Regions from separate parts of the Tepidibacillus infernus genome, predicted to be linked through region 3. Evidence: predicted binding sites of a transcription regulator. Region 3 holds the regulator's gene; each other region holds the start of a gene.
What was found. The regulator Rex, encoded in region 3, represses fermentation and respiration genes when NADH is low (regulators of the CRP and FNR family bind a similar motif). The targets are predictions, from matches to a motif close to TTGTGAAATATTTCACAA.
Positions count from the first base shown of each region.

Region 1: the regulator Rex is predicted to act here: its motif matches at 3,091-3,108, upstream of adhE (bifunctional acetaldehyde-CoA/alcohol dehydrogenase).
Region 2: the regulator Rex is predicted to act here: its motif matches at 2,564-2,581, upstream of TEPIDINF_RS02560 (cytochrome ubiquinol oxidase subunit I).

Region 1 covers NZ_JBLWFI010000001.1:20,122-25,358, forward strand. Annotated here, with positions in the region: gene TEPIDINF_RS00180 (GerAB/ArcD/ProY family transporter) at 1-983, shown strand, start outside; gene TEPIDINF_RS15215 (YczF family membrane protein) at 921-1,157, opposite strand; gene TEPIDINF_RS00185 (glycoside hydrolase family 18 protein) at 1,413-2,696, shown strand; gene adhE (bifunctional acetaldehyde-CoA/alcohol dehydrogenase) at 3,278-5,237, shown strand, end outside.
Region 2 covers NZ_JBLWFI010000001.1:511,169-516,405, reverse strand. Annotated here, with positions in the region: gene TEPIDINF_RS02570 (hypothetical protein) at 1-37, shown strand, start outside; gene cydB (cytochrome d ubiquinol oxidase subunit II) at 83-1,105, opposite strand; gene TEPIDINF_RS02560 (cytochrome ubiquinol oxidase subunit I) at 1,137-2,492, opposite strand; gene TEPIDINF_RS02555 (TMEM165/GDT1 family protein) at 2,923-3,591, shown strand; gene asnB (asparagine synthase (glutamine-hydrolyzing)) at 3,666-5,237, opposite strand, start outside.
Region 3 covers NZ_JBLWFI010000003.1:205-5,441, forward strand. Annotated here, with positions in the region: partial or broken gene TEPIDINF_RS13595 (hypothetical protein) at 1-36, shown strand, start outside; gene TEPIDINF_RS13600 (MFS transporter) at 53-1,288, opposite strand; gene TEPIDINF_RS13605 (hypothetical protein) at 1,320-1,481, opposite strand; gene TEPIDINF_RS13610 (hypothetical protein) at 1,823-1,978, shown strand; gene tatC (twin-arginine translocase subunit TatC) at 2,053-2,793, opposite strand; gene TEPIDINF_RS13620 (redox-sensing transcriptional repressor Rex) at 2,808-3,488, opposite strand; gene mobB (molybdopterin-guanine dinucleotide biosynthesis protein B) at 3,472-3,999, opposite strand; gene TEPIDINF_RS13630 (molybdopterin-binding protein) at 3,993-4,973, opposite strand; gene TEPIDINF_RS13635 (molybdenum cofactor guanylyltransferase) at 4,982-5,237, opposite strand, start outside.

The DNA of each region.
Region 1 (5,237 bases), on a different contig from region 3:
TTGCTGGTATACCATTATTTTTACTTTACCATTATCTATATCAAAAATTTCCTGAAAAACCTTTGATTAGTTATTCGCAAATGATTCTAGGTAAATATTTAGGCTGGCTCATTGGAATCATATACGTTCTATATTTTATTTATATTGCTTCAAGAGACTTAAGGGATTTTGGTAGCTTAGTTGGGGTTACCTTACTAGGTAATACCCCTTTATTGATTGTAAATATGTTTATGATTGTATCTGTAGCTTATGCGATAGGAAAGGGAATAGAAGAATTAGGAAGACTAGCTGAATTTTTCTTTATTCCAACCATTATTCTTTCAACAGTCTTTATCACTGCGTTTCTTTATTTCTCTAAAGTGATTGAATGGAATCGATTATTGCCATTTTTAGGAGATGGGTGGAAATCGGTTCTCACAACAGCATTTCCCTTAACATTTACCTTTCCCTTTGGAGAAATGATCGTATTTACGATGATCCTGCCTAATCTCAGCCAAAAGAAAATGGCATTAAAAACAGGATTGGCAGGAATGGTTTTTAGTGGCCTTCTGATAAGCAGTGTACTTGTTCTAGAAATTATGGTTCTTGGAACCTATGAAATTCAAAACTCTCTATTTCCACTCATCCAAACTGTTGGATTAATACATATTGATTTTTTAACTCGCTTAGATGCGATTGCGGTTATCATATTATTATTCGGCGTTTTTTTTAAAGTTTCGGTTTTTTATTATGCAGCTCTTCTTGGAACAGCAGATTTGTTTAAAATAAAAAACAAGAATCAACTGCTTATTCCAATTGGTTTTATCATTCTTCTTTCTTCAATCCTAATAGCAAGTAATATTTCGGAACACCTAGAAGAAGGTCTAAAAATTGTTCCCTATTATCTTCATCTTCCTCTTCAAGTAGGGATTCCTTTTCTTCTATTCGTTGTGACTTTGATTCGAAATCGTTTGAAAACGAAACATCGAATGAAGAATGGTTAATAAAAACAGGATAATTAGAACAATTAATTCACTTAGATTCATGTGTAAAATAGCCTCGACCATTTGATTGGTAGCCTTTTTCAGTGGTATTCCCATTAATATATCCATCAAGATATCGATGCTTAAAGATGAAATAAGCAAGAGCAAAAAGATTCCTAAACCTTTCACTTTCATTTTTTTCCTCTTTTCTATGTGATGGTTTTATTTTTCCCTTTATTGATGGAAATATTAAAACAAGCCATTTTTGTTGCATTTTTCGTTTAGCAATTAGGTAGATGAGTGACATTTCAGATGGTAAAAAATTTCTCCCCAAAAGTAATAGGAATTTGTTACGAAGTAAGACGTTACTTTTGTGGGTTTTGCTAACACCTTTTAGGCGAATGCAGAATACGATGAGGAGAGGGAATAAAAAAGAAGGAGGGAAAAAGATTGCAGATCCATGTTGTTCGTAGAGGTCAAACATTATTTGGAATTGCTCAAGCATTTAATACGACTGCTCAAGCGATTACTGTGGCCAATGAAATACCCGATCCTAACCGATTAGTCGTAGGGCAAGCATTGGTTATTCCAATTGTTGGAAGATACCATTGGGTTCAACCTGGCGAATCTTTGTATAGTATTGGACGACGTTATAATATTAGTCCTAGTGAGCTGGCAAGAGTTAATCGGATATCACTAACAACAATACTTCCTATTGGTTTTAGGTTATATATTCCCCCAAGACCAAAACCTACGATTGAAGTCAATGCTTACCTTGAACCAAGGGAACGAATTACACCTGCCCAAAGACAAGAAGTAAGAAGGGTAGGGAGGTACTTAACTTATTTAGCACCATTTAGTTTTAGGGCAAATCGAGACGGTTCATTGACTCCGCCTCCACTCGATGATATTCCTAACATTGCCCGCTCTTTAGGGATTACGAATATGTTAGTTGTTACAAATCAAGAAGCAGGACAATTTAGCAAGGAGCTAGCACATATTTTATTTACGAATGAGAGCATATCTAATCGTTTCCTTAGTAATATTATCAATACTGCTAATCGTTTAGGTTTCAGGGATATCCATTTCGATTTTGAATTTATTGATCCGAACGATCGAGAGGCATACAACCAGTTTTTAAGAAGAGCTCAAAGCAGACTAAAACCAGCTGGCTTTTTATTATCTACGGCGTTAGCCCCAAAAACAAGTGCGGCACAAATAGGTGCTTGGTATACTGCACACGATTATAGAGCTCATGGTCAAATCGTTGATTTTTCCGTTCCCATGACGTATGAATGGGGATATACTTATAGTACACCACAGGCAGTTAGCCCTATTGGACCAGTTCGTCAAGTGATCCAATATGCTTTAACAGAAATGCCTGCCAAAAAGATTATGTTAGGGCAGAACTTATATGGTTATGATTGGCGAGCCCCCTTTAGGTATGGTGGAGAAGCAGCAAGAGCATTAAGCCCTCAGCAAGCGATTGAATTGGCTAAGAGGGAAAATGTAGCGATACAATATGATACCCGTGCCCAAGCCCCATTTTTTAAATATGTTGATGATCAAGGACGAGAACATGAAGTATGGTTTGAGGATGCAAGGAGTATTCAAGCTAAATTTGACTTAATCAAACAATTAGGGCTAAGAGGAATTAGTTATTGGAAATTGGGACTTTCCTTCCCGCAAAATTGGCTGCTTCTAGAGGATAATTTCAATATCACCAAAAGATAATCATTACCTTATTTCTTCAGTGAATCCTGAAGCTATAAAAACTTTCTTCCATTTGTCATTTAAGGGTTTGTATATTCCATAAGCTGCGACATAGCGTGACTAGCAGCTTTAGCTGTGTAGCACGACTTGTACACTTTGTGTGCCTTCAGAAGTGCCCTTCTCTCCGTAATCTTTATTCATAGAAGGGCACGGATGACGGAGCGCGATGGAATATACAAACCTTTTCTTATACTATTATGGGCTATATATTGAACAAATGGTGAACAAACATGATCCATCAAAAATAAAAAGAAAACGAGTGTAAACGGTTTAAATAGAAGATAAATTGCTCTAATTTCGTTAAATCAACTTTGTGTATAGAGTTAATACATATTAAGATAAAAACAACAATAACATGTGAAATATTTCACAATAAAACAGAATAATTAAACCTATATAAATTTGAAGGCGCCATTTATAGTTGATAAGTTGTTGTTATAAGTAGGTTTATTTAATATTTTAGAAACAAATGAACATTTTAATTCTTTTGCTTGTTACAATTTATTGTGTATTTATTCACATTAAAAATGGAGGAGAGCATAATGGAAAAAGTGCTTGAGAAAGCAAATCATCAAAATGAAAAGATGCAAGATGAAGGGAAAGAGATGGTTCAGACTACAATTGATGAATTAGTAAAAAACGCTAAAATTGCTTTACAAGAAATGATGAAATTGAATCAAGAACAAATTGATGAGATTGTAAAGCAAATGGCTTTAGCTGGATTAGATCAACATATGCCACTTGCTAAAATGGCAGTTGAGGAAACTAGAAGAGGAATTTATGAAGATAAGATCATTAAAAATCTGTTCGCTACAGAATACATCTACCACAGTATCAAGTATGACAAGACGGTAGGGATCATCGAAGAAAATGAACTAGAAGGCTACTTTAAAGTAGCAGAACCAGTGGGTGTTATCGCAGGGGTTACACCGGTAACCAATCCAACATCTACAACGATGTTTAAAGCAATTATCTCTTTGAAAACAAGAAATCCAATTATCTTTGCTTTTCATCCCTCTGCACAGAAATGTAGCGTAGCAGCTGCAACAGTTGTTCGGGATGCAGCAGTAAAAGCTGGTGCTCCAAAAGATTGTATTCAATGGATCGAAACGCCTTCGATTGAAGCAACACAATTATTAATGAATCATCCAGGCGTTGCGCTTGTATTAGCAACAGGTGGTTCAGGGATGGTCAAATCTGCTTATAGTACAGGAAAACCTGCATTAGGTGTGGGACCAGGTAATGTACCCTGTTATATAGAAAAAACAGCCAATATTAAACAAGCGGTAACCGATTTAATTCTTTCCAAGACCTTTGATAATGGAATGATTTGTGCTTCTGAACAAGCAGTTATTGTAGATCAGGAAATAGCAAAAACGGTTAAACAATATATGATGGAAAATCATTGCTACTTCTTAAACAAAGAAGAAATAAAAAAACTTGAGAAACTTGTAATCAATCCAACCACTTGTGCAGTAAATGCATCGATTGTTGGTCAATCACCTATAAACATTGCAGAGCAAGCAGGCATTCAAGTACCAAAAGAAACCAAGATGTTAGTTGTTCCGCTAGAGGGAGTAGGAGAAGAATACCCCCTTTCTCGAGAAAAGCTTAGCCCAATTCTTGCTTACTATGAAGTAAAAAATGTGGATGAAGGAATTAAGCGAGCTGAAGAAATGGTCTTGTTTGGCGGGATGGGTCACTCTGCTGTGATTCATAGTCAAAATGATGAAGTGATTCAAGCATTTGCTAGTCGAATTAAAACAGGCCGACTCATTGTTAACGCACCATCAACTCATGGAGCGATTGGGGATATCTATAATGTCAATATTCCATCCTTAACCTTAGGGTGTGGCACTTATGGATCGAATTCAACAACAGATAATGTATCCTCTGTCAATTTAATTAATGTTAAAAAGGTAGCTAGGAGAAAAGTAAATATGCAATGGTTCAAAATTCCATCCAAAATCTACTTTGAAAGTGGTTCTGTTCAATATCTAGTAAAAATGCCTGAGATTTCTCGAGCATTAATCGTAACTGACCCCATGATGGTGAAATTAGGTTATGTGGATCGGGTCTTATATTATCTAAGAAAACGACAAAATTACGTGCATAGCGAAATCTTCTCTGAAGTAGAGCCAGATCCATCTGTAGAAACCGTCTTAAAAGGAGCCGAATTGATGCGTCAATTCCAACCAGACGTGATTATTGCTCTAGGTGGTGGCTCAGCAATGGACGCAGCAAAAGGCATGTGGCTATTCTATGAATATCCTGGAGAAAAATTCGAGCATATGAAACAAAAGTTTATGGATATTCGAAAAAGAGTTTATAAGTTCCCTAAACTTGGTGAAAAAGCAAAATTGGTTGCTATTCCAACAACATCAGGTACAGGTTCAGAAGTAACTAGTTTTGCGGTGATCTCAGATAAGAAAAATAATATTAAATACCCACTTGCAGATTATGAATTAACACCAGATGTTGCGATTATTGATCCAGATTTTG
Region 2 (5,237 bases), on a different contig from region 3:
TATACAAACCAAAACAAACGGTACCCTGTTTCATTAAGGGTACCGTTTTGCATCTTTAAATATTTCTACTTTTCATTTCATCTTAGTAATGGCTATCTTGTTCTGTTACTTTATCAGAAAATATTTTATAAACAAAAATTTGATAGGCGATCACAATGGGTACAAAGATAATAGCCACATAGAACATAATTCTTAACGTATATTCACTGGAAGAAGAGTTAAATATCGTTAAACTATACTTCTCATCAATACTAGATGGGATCATATTTGGATACAAACCAATAATGGTAATATAAATCGTCATTAATATCGTAACAGAACTTGCAAAAAATGCACGAATCGCATCCTTCTTTTGTAAAAATCGTCTCGTAAATAATAATGCCACAACAGCTAACCCTGGCACGATCCACAAGATCGGCTGTTGGAGATAATTCCTATAGAGATTTGTTGCCACACTAGTATAGATTAAAAAGATACCCGCAAGGATTAAGGCAATGACCCACAACTTTGAAGCATAGGTTAATGCCCTTTCAGATAAAGAACCCATTGTTTTAGCAGCAATCCATATCGCACCTGTTAATGAAAATAAGGCAATAAATACTAATCCTCCTAAGAGACCGTATGGATTAAGCAATGAGAGTAACGTTCCATGGTAGCCACTATCATCCATGGCTAACCCTTGGAAGATATTCGCAAATGCAACTCCAAAAAGTAGAGTAACTAACAAACTACCTGAGAAAAACGCCCACTTCCAAGCTTTTCTCCAAGATTGATGATCGCTTTTATTCATAAATTCAATGGCCGTTCCTCTAAATATCAATCCCAATAAAATGAGCATCAAAGGCAAATAAAGATAACTAAACATCAAAGCATAAGTGGTTGGAAAAGCTGCAAAGGTAGCACCACCAGCTGTAATCAACCATACTTCATTTCCATCCCAAAAAGGTCCAATGGTATTTAATAAAAGTTTACGTTCTGAATCATCTTTCGCAATAAATGGATAAAGAATTCCTACGCCTAAATCAAATCCATCTAGCATAAAATAGACTGCCCATAAAGTCCCCCATAATCCAAACCAAGTGATGGCCAATGCCGTATATGACATTTTTCATTCCTCCCTTATTCCAATCAAAATACTATGCCTGAAAGCCTGGCGATTGATCGATATGTATCTTAGTAGGCTTTTCAAAATCCGGACCCATTTTTGCATATTTCACCAGCAAATAAAGATCGGCAACAATTAAAATCGTATAGAAAACAACAACACCTATTAAAGTAGTAAGAACATTTGAAGCAGGAATAGGAGAAACTGCATCTGCGGTCTTCATTAAGCCATAAACAATCCATGGTTGTCTTCCGACCTCTGCCACAACCCATCCTAAATTAATTGCAATATAAGGTAAAGGAATAGAATAAAGCATCATTTTTAAATATAGTCTTGAATCTAATAATTTATTTTTTCGCTGCAAATACCATCCGATAAAGGACATAAGAATAAAATAGACTCCTAGTCCTACCATGATTCGAAATGCATAAAAGGTTAAATTGACTGGTGGTCTTTCCTCTAAAGGAAAATCTTTTAATCCCTTTATCGTAGCGTTTGGATCTTTAAACGCAAGAAAACTGGTCAATTTAGGGATTCCTAATGTTTCGATACGGTTCCCCTCATTCTTCTCATCAGGAATTTGTAAAAGATACATAGGTGCACCTTGTTGTGTTTCCCAAATCGATTCCATTGCAGCAAATTTAGCAGGTTGTACATCAGCTACATTGCTACCATTCAAATCGCCTAATACTGCTACGCCAATTGAAGAAAAAATAGCAAATATTAAAGCAATGCGGAATGATTTTTTAAAAAAGTCTAGATGTTGATGTCGCAATAAATGATAAGCACTAATTCCTAAAACAAAGAATGCCGAGAGCACGTATCCAGATAAAACAGTATGAAAAAACATTAACCATGCATATTTATTAGTAACAACCGCCATAAAATCAACCAACTCGGCTCTTCCATTACGAAGAACATAACCTACAGGGTGTTGCATCCAACCATTAGCAATAATAATCCAGACAGCAGAAAGATTCGTTCCTAACGCTACCATCCATATGGCGAAGGCATGTAGTTTTTTTGAAAGACGATCCCACCCATATATCCAAACACCTAAGAAAGTGGACTCTAAAAAGAAAGCAACAGTCGCTTCAATTGCTAAAGGTGCACCAAAAATATCGCCAACATATTTAGAGTATTCACTCCAGTTTGTCCCAAACTGGAATTCCATTGTGATACCTGTTACCACACCTAAAGCAAAATTGATAATAAATAGCTTCCCCCAAAACTTGGCCATCTTTTTGTACATGATTTCATTGGTTTTTACATACAAAGTTTCCATGATAGCAACTAAAATAACAAGTCCTAATGTGAGTGGTACAAATAAAAAGTGAAATCCAATTGTAATCGCAAATTGAAGTCTACTTAATGTAACAACATCCATTTACCTTTCCCCCTTTTTACATCTATTTATTTAGTATGTATAGAATATTTTCCATTTTATTTTACTACGACTTGTGACAAATATCACTACTTTTTTAATATTTTATTATGTATAATTTGTGAAGGTTATTAACGCTAATATTATTTTATAACATATAAAACTTAATAAGTATAAAATGTAGAATATTAACGACAAATTTCATTTATTCCTTGTATCACCATCATTCATTTGATAAAATATAAATGTAATTAAAGGGGAGTAGCTAACGTCTACATATGGCGTTGTATGGGGTCAACACACTGATGATGATTTGATCATCTGGCCTCATTGTTTGGTTGAACCAAAAAGCGAGACTTTTAATACTTCTTTGTGATATTTATCACTTAGATGTATTGAAAGTCTTTTTTTCATGAAATGAAGGGGTGATTTTTTGATTTCTTTTCTTGTTGCAACTGTATTTGTAACCTTAGCTGAGATGGGGGACAAAACTCAACTATTGGCAATTGCCTTTGCATCAAGATATTCAAGCAAACAAGTAATGTTAGGTGTGTTCCTAGCCACTATTTTTAATCATGGTTTAGCAGTGGCATTTGGCGATTTTTTAACTTCTAAAATTTCCTTAGATATGATCCAAATTGGTGCAGCGGTTTTATTCGTATTATTCGGAATCTGGACAATTCGAGGGGATCAATTAAACGGAGAAGAAAATCGTTTTAAGACATTTGGCCCAATTATGGCTGTTACCATGGCTTTTTTTATCGCTGAATTAGGGGATAAAACTCAATTAGCTACTATTGCTTTGGCTGCTAAATATCAATCGCCTTATTTTGTATTGGCTGGTACCACATTGGGAATGTTAATTGCTGATGGAATTGGAATCTGGTTTGGAACTTGGTTAAACCAAAAATTATCTGCCCAGATGATCAAATGGATTTCAGCATTCATCTTCATTTTCTTTGGTCTAGCTGGACTCTATCGCCATTTGCCAGATTCTTTAATCCTTTATCTTAATTTCATTACGTTAGCTCTGATTCTCGGTGTTGGATTTATATTTAGAAAAAATGTATCAAAGGAAAAATTACATTCAGAAAAACTATAACAATTGACTACTCCCCAAAGAAAAAACTATTCTCTCCTAAAATGAGAATAGTTTTTTCCTATCTTTATTCCTGTTTAACGGATCTTTACATGATACTCTTTTAACCAAAAATTAACTTGCACAAGATAAGCTAATAACTGTGGTCCAGTCATTAATTGTCCAAACCATGGCACTTTAAAACTTTCACCTCCTGAGTTTGCAATATTTTCCACTTTTTCTTTATCAATTAATTGAAGAATAGGAGAAGCTGGATCATGGAGAATTTCTAAGATTATCTTGCTTACAGCAACTGTGTATTCGGGATTATGAGTTTTTGGATATGGGCTTTTTTTCCTGATTAAGACCTCTTCCGGCAATACACCTCTTAACGCTTTACGTAAAAGCCCTTTTTCCCTATTTTCAAGATTTTTCATTTCCCAAGGAATATTCCATAAATATTCTACTAATCGGTGATCAGCAAAAGGAACGCGAACTTCAAGGCCTGTTGCCATCGTCATGCGATCTTTACGTTCTAATAAAGTCTGCATAAACCACGTCATATTTAAATAAAACAATTCACGCATACGGCTTTGCAGTGGTAATTCTCCAACCAGCTTTGGTACTTCATTTAATGTTTGTTGATAACGTTTGTTTAAGTAATCTTTCAAATGAAGTTGCTCTCTTACCTCTTTTGCTAAAATACTTTCTCTTTCGGAAATAGAACGTAACCAAGGAAAAGTATTAGATGCCAGATCATCTCTACGATAAAACCATGGATAACCACCAAAAATTTCATCAGCACATTCTCCTGATAAACCAACTGTCGCATTTTTTTTAATTTCCTTACTAAATAATAAGAGAGAAGAATCTACATCCGCCATCCCTGGTAAATCCCTAGCCATAACTGCATCTTTTAAAGCTTCTACTAAATCAATCGTATTGATTTCTACATAATGATGGTGAGAACCAATAAATTCTGACATTTGTTTTATATAAGGTGCATCTGAATTAGGTTGAAACTCATTCACTTTAAAATATTTTTGACTTCCTTCGTAATCAATCGAATAGGTATCTAGCATTTTACCCCTTTCTTTATAGTGATTAGCGGCAATAGCTGAAATCAGACTAGAATCAAGTCCTCCGGACAAAAACGTAAATAAAGGAACATCGGAGACCAATTGTCTTTCCACTGCATCAAATACAAGTTCCCGTACTTTTGCCAATGTTATTTTTAAATCATCTAAATGAGGTTTGCTCTCTACATTCCAGTATTGGCGAATTCTCATTCCATTGCGATCAAAAATTAAATAATGACCTGATCTTAATTCAGAAATTCCGAAAAAAACACCATGGCCAGGTGTCCTAGAAGGACCTAATGCAAATATTTCTGCAAGGCCTTCCTCATCAACTTCAGGTAAGACATCTGGATGAGCCAATAATGCTTTTAATTCTGATGCGTATAAAAGTTTATTTTTATCTTTGATATAAAAAAGTGGTTTTACTCCTAAACGATCCCTTGCCAAGAATAAACGTTGTTTATAATCATCCCAAACACCAAAAGCAAAGATACCATTCAAATGATCAACACAATGTTCTCCCCACTCAATATAAGCGATCAACAAAACCTCTGTGTCTGAATAGGAGAAAAATCGATGTCCTAGTAATTT
Region 3 (5,237 bases):
ATTGCGTTGGATGCTGTAAGTGATCTATATAAATAATGAATAGTTATTATCGTCAGTTTTCAACTTGTTCTTCCTTTATTTGAATTTTATTAGATAAGTGATTGCTATAAAAAATTAATCCATTTAAGAAGACTAACAATCCCGAAATCAACATAATGTACTTAACACCTATTCGGTCAGCAATATAGCCACCTATTCCTTTCGAAATTGGCCTAAGTGATTGTGTTGAAAAAACTCGGATACCCATAATTTTCCCCATGACCTCTTCTTTAGTGTACAATTGATAGAGAGTATTAACATTAATTTGTTCAACACTTAATATTACGCCGATTAGGATATAAATAAGAAAAGTTGAGATGTGGGGGAAGGCCATTATAAAAATGATCATTAAAATTCCCATTAGAATTTCACTCAATATAATTAATTTCATATGAGAAATTTTTATTTTAAAACTTACTAATGAACCAATAATCAATCCTATAGATAATGAAGAATTAAGAATCCCTATATATAAAGGGTTTTCAAAGCTATCTTTTACCAATACGATGAGTAAGCTAAAAAAGGGTTCACTTACAAAATTAGAAAGACTATAAATTAGCATTAACCGAAGTATGATTTTATTACCTTTTATATATGATAAACCTTCTTTTACTTCACTTAAGTCAAAAATTTTAGAGGCTTCTCTTTTTCCATTTTTATCAAGAGTTGAAGGGTTATAAATAATACGGAGCATAAGTGAAATAGAAATTATAAATGTTAAAGTATTTATCACATATATAGTCTCAAGACCTGTAAATTTGACTAGGAAACCAGCTAAAATAGGCCCAATTACGAAATTCACCTGATCTACCAACTCCATAAATCCATTCGCGTTTGTTAAATCCTTTTTATCTACAATCGTCGGAATAAATGAATAATAATTAGGAACCCAAATGGCCTGTAACATACCATGAATAAAAAATATTAGATAAAATAATAGAATAGAAGATTGAACAATAGTCAAAATTATCACAATGATATTTATAATTATAGATAATATATCGATTATAATTAATATGTTCTTTTTATTAAACTTATCACCTAGAGTACCTCCAAATACTGAAAAAAGTATTTCTGGTAGGCTCATACTGATCATAGCTAAAGCAAAAAGAAGTGCTGAATTATTTGATATTTGCAAAACGAACCATACTATAGCAAACATAAACAGGGAATCCCCAAATCTTGATATAGCCTGCCCATAAAAATAATATTTAAAGTTTTTATTAGTTGTCAGTAATGATAAATTCATATTTTCTTCTCCAAATTATCAAATTTTATAATTATATATTTACAAATTTCTTTAGTTCGGGTATAAAAATTTCTTCAATAAATCCGTTGAAATTAGACAATTCTTCCATACATTGTTTTTTTCTATCAATTTGTTCCTTAGATAACTGCACACCTAATGATTCTAATAACTCTAATACTTGTGAGTTGTTCAATTTTTACACCTCCTTTTATTTTTTCTGATTAGTACTAATCTACTTATTTTAATTCTTTATTATTTCAATTTTCCTTTAAAATAGGGAAAAATTAAGAATTCTGGCTTTTATAGCTTTTTATCAACAGTAAAACACAACGGTTCTTGTCTACAAACGAGAAATTGAGAATATAAAGTAATTCTTTTTGATTACAAAAGGATTATCTCATTTATTTATAGTAATATTATTCCATTTGCGCTATATAAATACTTTATATTGCTTATTAAAACGTATATTATTATAGTGATAACAAAAAAGTAAAATTTTGAGAAAAGGGAATCTATTAAAAGGAGGACATTATTTTGGATAAGATTAAAAAAATATTATTCGTTTTTGTTCTAGTATTCGCTTTTGTGGGAATCAATTATTTTGGGGATGTAAATAAAGGAGATACCACACAATATGCCGATGAGGTATATTGGCCTGGCCTTCAAAGCATTACGCCTGACACGATGTAATATCAATACAGAAAAATAAACAAACAAAAAGCACGCTTCCTTCTTCAAGGTTGACGTGCTCTTTGTTGTTCAGATTAAATTTCTTCTAATGCTTGTTGGCGTTTTTTTGAGGCCACTTTGGATAGCATGATACTAATCTCATATAACAAAATGAGTGGAACAGAGACAAGAATATCTGACATCGGCTCAGGTGGTGTAATGGTGACGGCCACAATAATTAATACAAAATAGGCCAGCTTCCGAATTTTAATTAATAATTTAGGTGTAATGATACCAAGACGGGTTAAAAAGACTACGACAACTGGAAGCTCAAACACAATACCAAACGGAATCACGATGTTCAGCATAAAGCTAAAATACTGAGCAATCCCGTATACTTCAACAACACCTAACTGTTTAGAGATATTGGATAGGAAGGTAACGACCATTGGAAATAGAATAAAATAAGCAAATGATACCCCTAGTAAAAATAGAATAAAGGCAAAGGGAATAAACCATATGGTTGCCTTTCTTTCCCTTTTTGTTAAGCCTGGTGCAACAAATCGCCAAATTTGATATAACGCAAAAGGAAGGGAAAGGGTAATCCCAATCGCAAAAGCAAATTGCATGTAGACTCTTAGTGCATCAGATAAACGAAAAACGTTAAAGGTAACCCCTTTTGCTTTGAGCTCATCAGTAAAATAGCGAATAACTGGGTCTGTTAACATAAAACCGACCACCAAGGCAACGACAAAAAACAAGATAATCCAGATAATTCTTTTTCTTAACTCTTCTAAATGACTGACTAAAGTCATTGATTTATCTTGATCCACCATATGAGATCCCTCTCCTATTCATCTTCATTCTCTAGCTCTTGGTCTTGTTCCATTAGCTCATCTTCTGGAAAATTCTTCAGGAAATAGACCAATGTTTGTAATTCAGTCGTTAAGTCAATATGGTGTACCAATGTACCAGCTGGCACTGTTAGCCTTGAAGGAGTAAAGTTGAGGATTCCTCTAACTCCTGCATCTACTAATTTATCTGTTATTTCTTGGGCCACATGAACAGGTACGGTTAGGATCGCAACTTCAACCCGGAATAATTGAACCACTTCCTTTAAGCTATCAATCCCATAAACGGGAATACCATCAATTTCACGATTAAACTTGTTCGGATTGCTATCAAAGGCAGCCACAATTTTGATATTGCGATTCTTATAGAAATTGTAATGCAGTAAAGCTGTACCTAGATTACCAACCCCAATGAGAACAACATTGGTTACTTCATCTTGTTTTAAAAAGTCTCGTAAAAACTGCAACAAGTAGCTTACATTATAACCATATCCTTTTTTCCCTAATTCCCCCAAATACGAGAAGTCTCTTCTAATGGTTGCTGGATCGATCAATAACTCTTTGCTTAATTGGGCTGATGAAACACGCTGTTTTCCCATGAGATGTAACTTTTCTAAGTAACGATAATATAAAGGTAATCTCTTGGCTGTGACCTGTGGTATCTTATGATCTTGAGCCATCTTTTATCTCCCCCAATATATTTGATTGAATCAATTCTACAATCCCTTCAACATCGTCTAAATCATAAATAGGGATCTGCTTTTCATCAAGTGGTAACGAAGTTGCAATTGCAATCACATCTTTAAGACTTGAAAGTAGGGTTAGATCTTCTTCTCTACGAACGACTAAAATTTTAGATGGGGCTTCATGTTTATACCCCTCCACCAAGATAATGTCTACATCCTTCACATAGGAAATCACTTCCTCAAATGAAAGCGATCTCTCCACCTTCTCGATCATGGCCAATTTTTCTTGTGAGTTTATCAGTACAACATCAGAACCAGCTTGGGCAAATTTCCAAGTATCTTTCCCTTCATGATCCATTTCAAAACGATGGGCATCATGTTTAATGGCTGCAACACGATATCCTTGTTGTTTAAATGCGTGAATGACCTTCGCCATCAAGGTGGTCTTCCCACTACCGGAATAGCCAACAAAGCTAGCAATGGGAATTTTGCGTTCATTTAGCAACCATAATACCCCCCATAACCTAAACGTATGATTTCCTCTTTTGTTACTTTTTCACCTACAAGAATTCTTGGCAATACGACATCAAAGGCAGTAAAAGGATCATGTAATACTCCTCCAGGCAACCCGAGAATTGGTGTATTTTCTGAGTAGGCGACCATCAGCATCGAACCAGGTAGCATGGGTGTCCCTTGAGTAATTACTTCTGTAGCCATTTCTCGAATCGCAAAAGGGGTACGATCATCAGGATCGACAGACATTCCACCAGAAAGAAGAACCATATCTACTTTTTTATCAAGGAAATATTTGATTTCAGCTTTAATTTGCTCGACATCATCTGGAGCAAAACGCTGTTCAACCAACTCAGAGCCAAATGCTTTTAATTTCTTTTCTACAATCGGGCCAAAACGGTCTTTAATCCTGCCTTTAAATACTTCACTTCCGGTTGTGACTAATCCTGTTTTGAAAGGCTTAAATGGTTTAACCCCAATCACAGTTTTCCCTTTGGTAATCGCTTCAACTTGTTCAATGTATCTTTCTTCAACAATAAGAGGAAGTGCTCTAGTTCCTGCCAACTTCGCTCCAGGCTGCACGATTTTATTATTGAGCACAGTAGCAAGAGCAAGATCAGGGATTGCATTGATTTGATGAACGATTTCTTCATTTACTTTTGCTAATCCATATATTTCGGAAGTAAGTGTCACTTTCCCTTCATGTGGTTCGTTTGTAAGCACATGTTGACCAGTAATCGCTTTTGCCATACGAATGGCAGCCTCATTTTCATGTAAATAACCTTTTTCTAACACCATTACATAAATATGTTCTTTTCCGATTTTTAATAATTCAGGAATATCTTCTTCTGTAATGATATGCCCTTTTTTAAATGCTCTTCCTTTAAATTCTCCAGGAACAATTTTAGTTAAATCGTGAGCTAGAGCATATCCAATTGCATCTTCCACTTTTATCTCTATAAGCATAGAAGACTTCACTCTTTTTCCTCCTCAATCATCCAGCTTAATGCTTCCATATATTGTTCAGGATCATTCATATTGAAAAATATTTTTCCACTCTGGTTAAATTCTTGTACGTCTAGTTCCTCTACAATAAGAAGTCTCTTTTGATCCAGAATCCATTTTACTAAACTGTTTTTCCCTTCTTCTATATCTTTGGACATCGCATCTATCAAACTTTTTGAATAAATCGCATGTAAGGGTTGCAATTTATCTTTCCACTTAGGAATG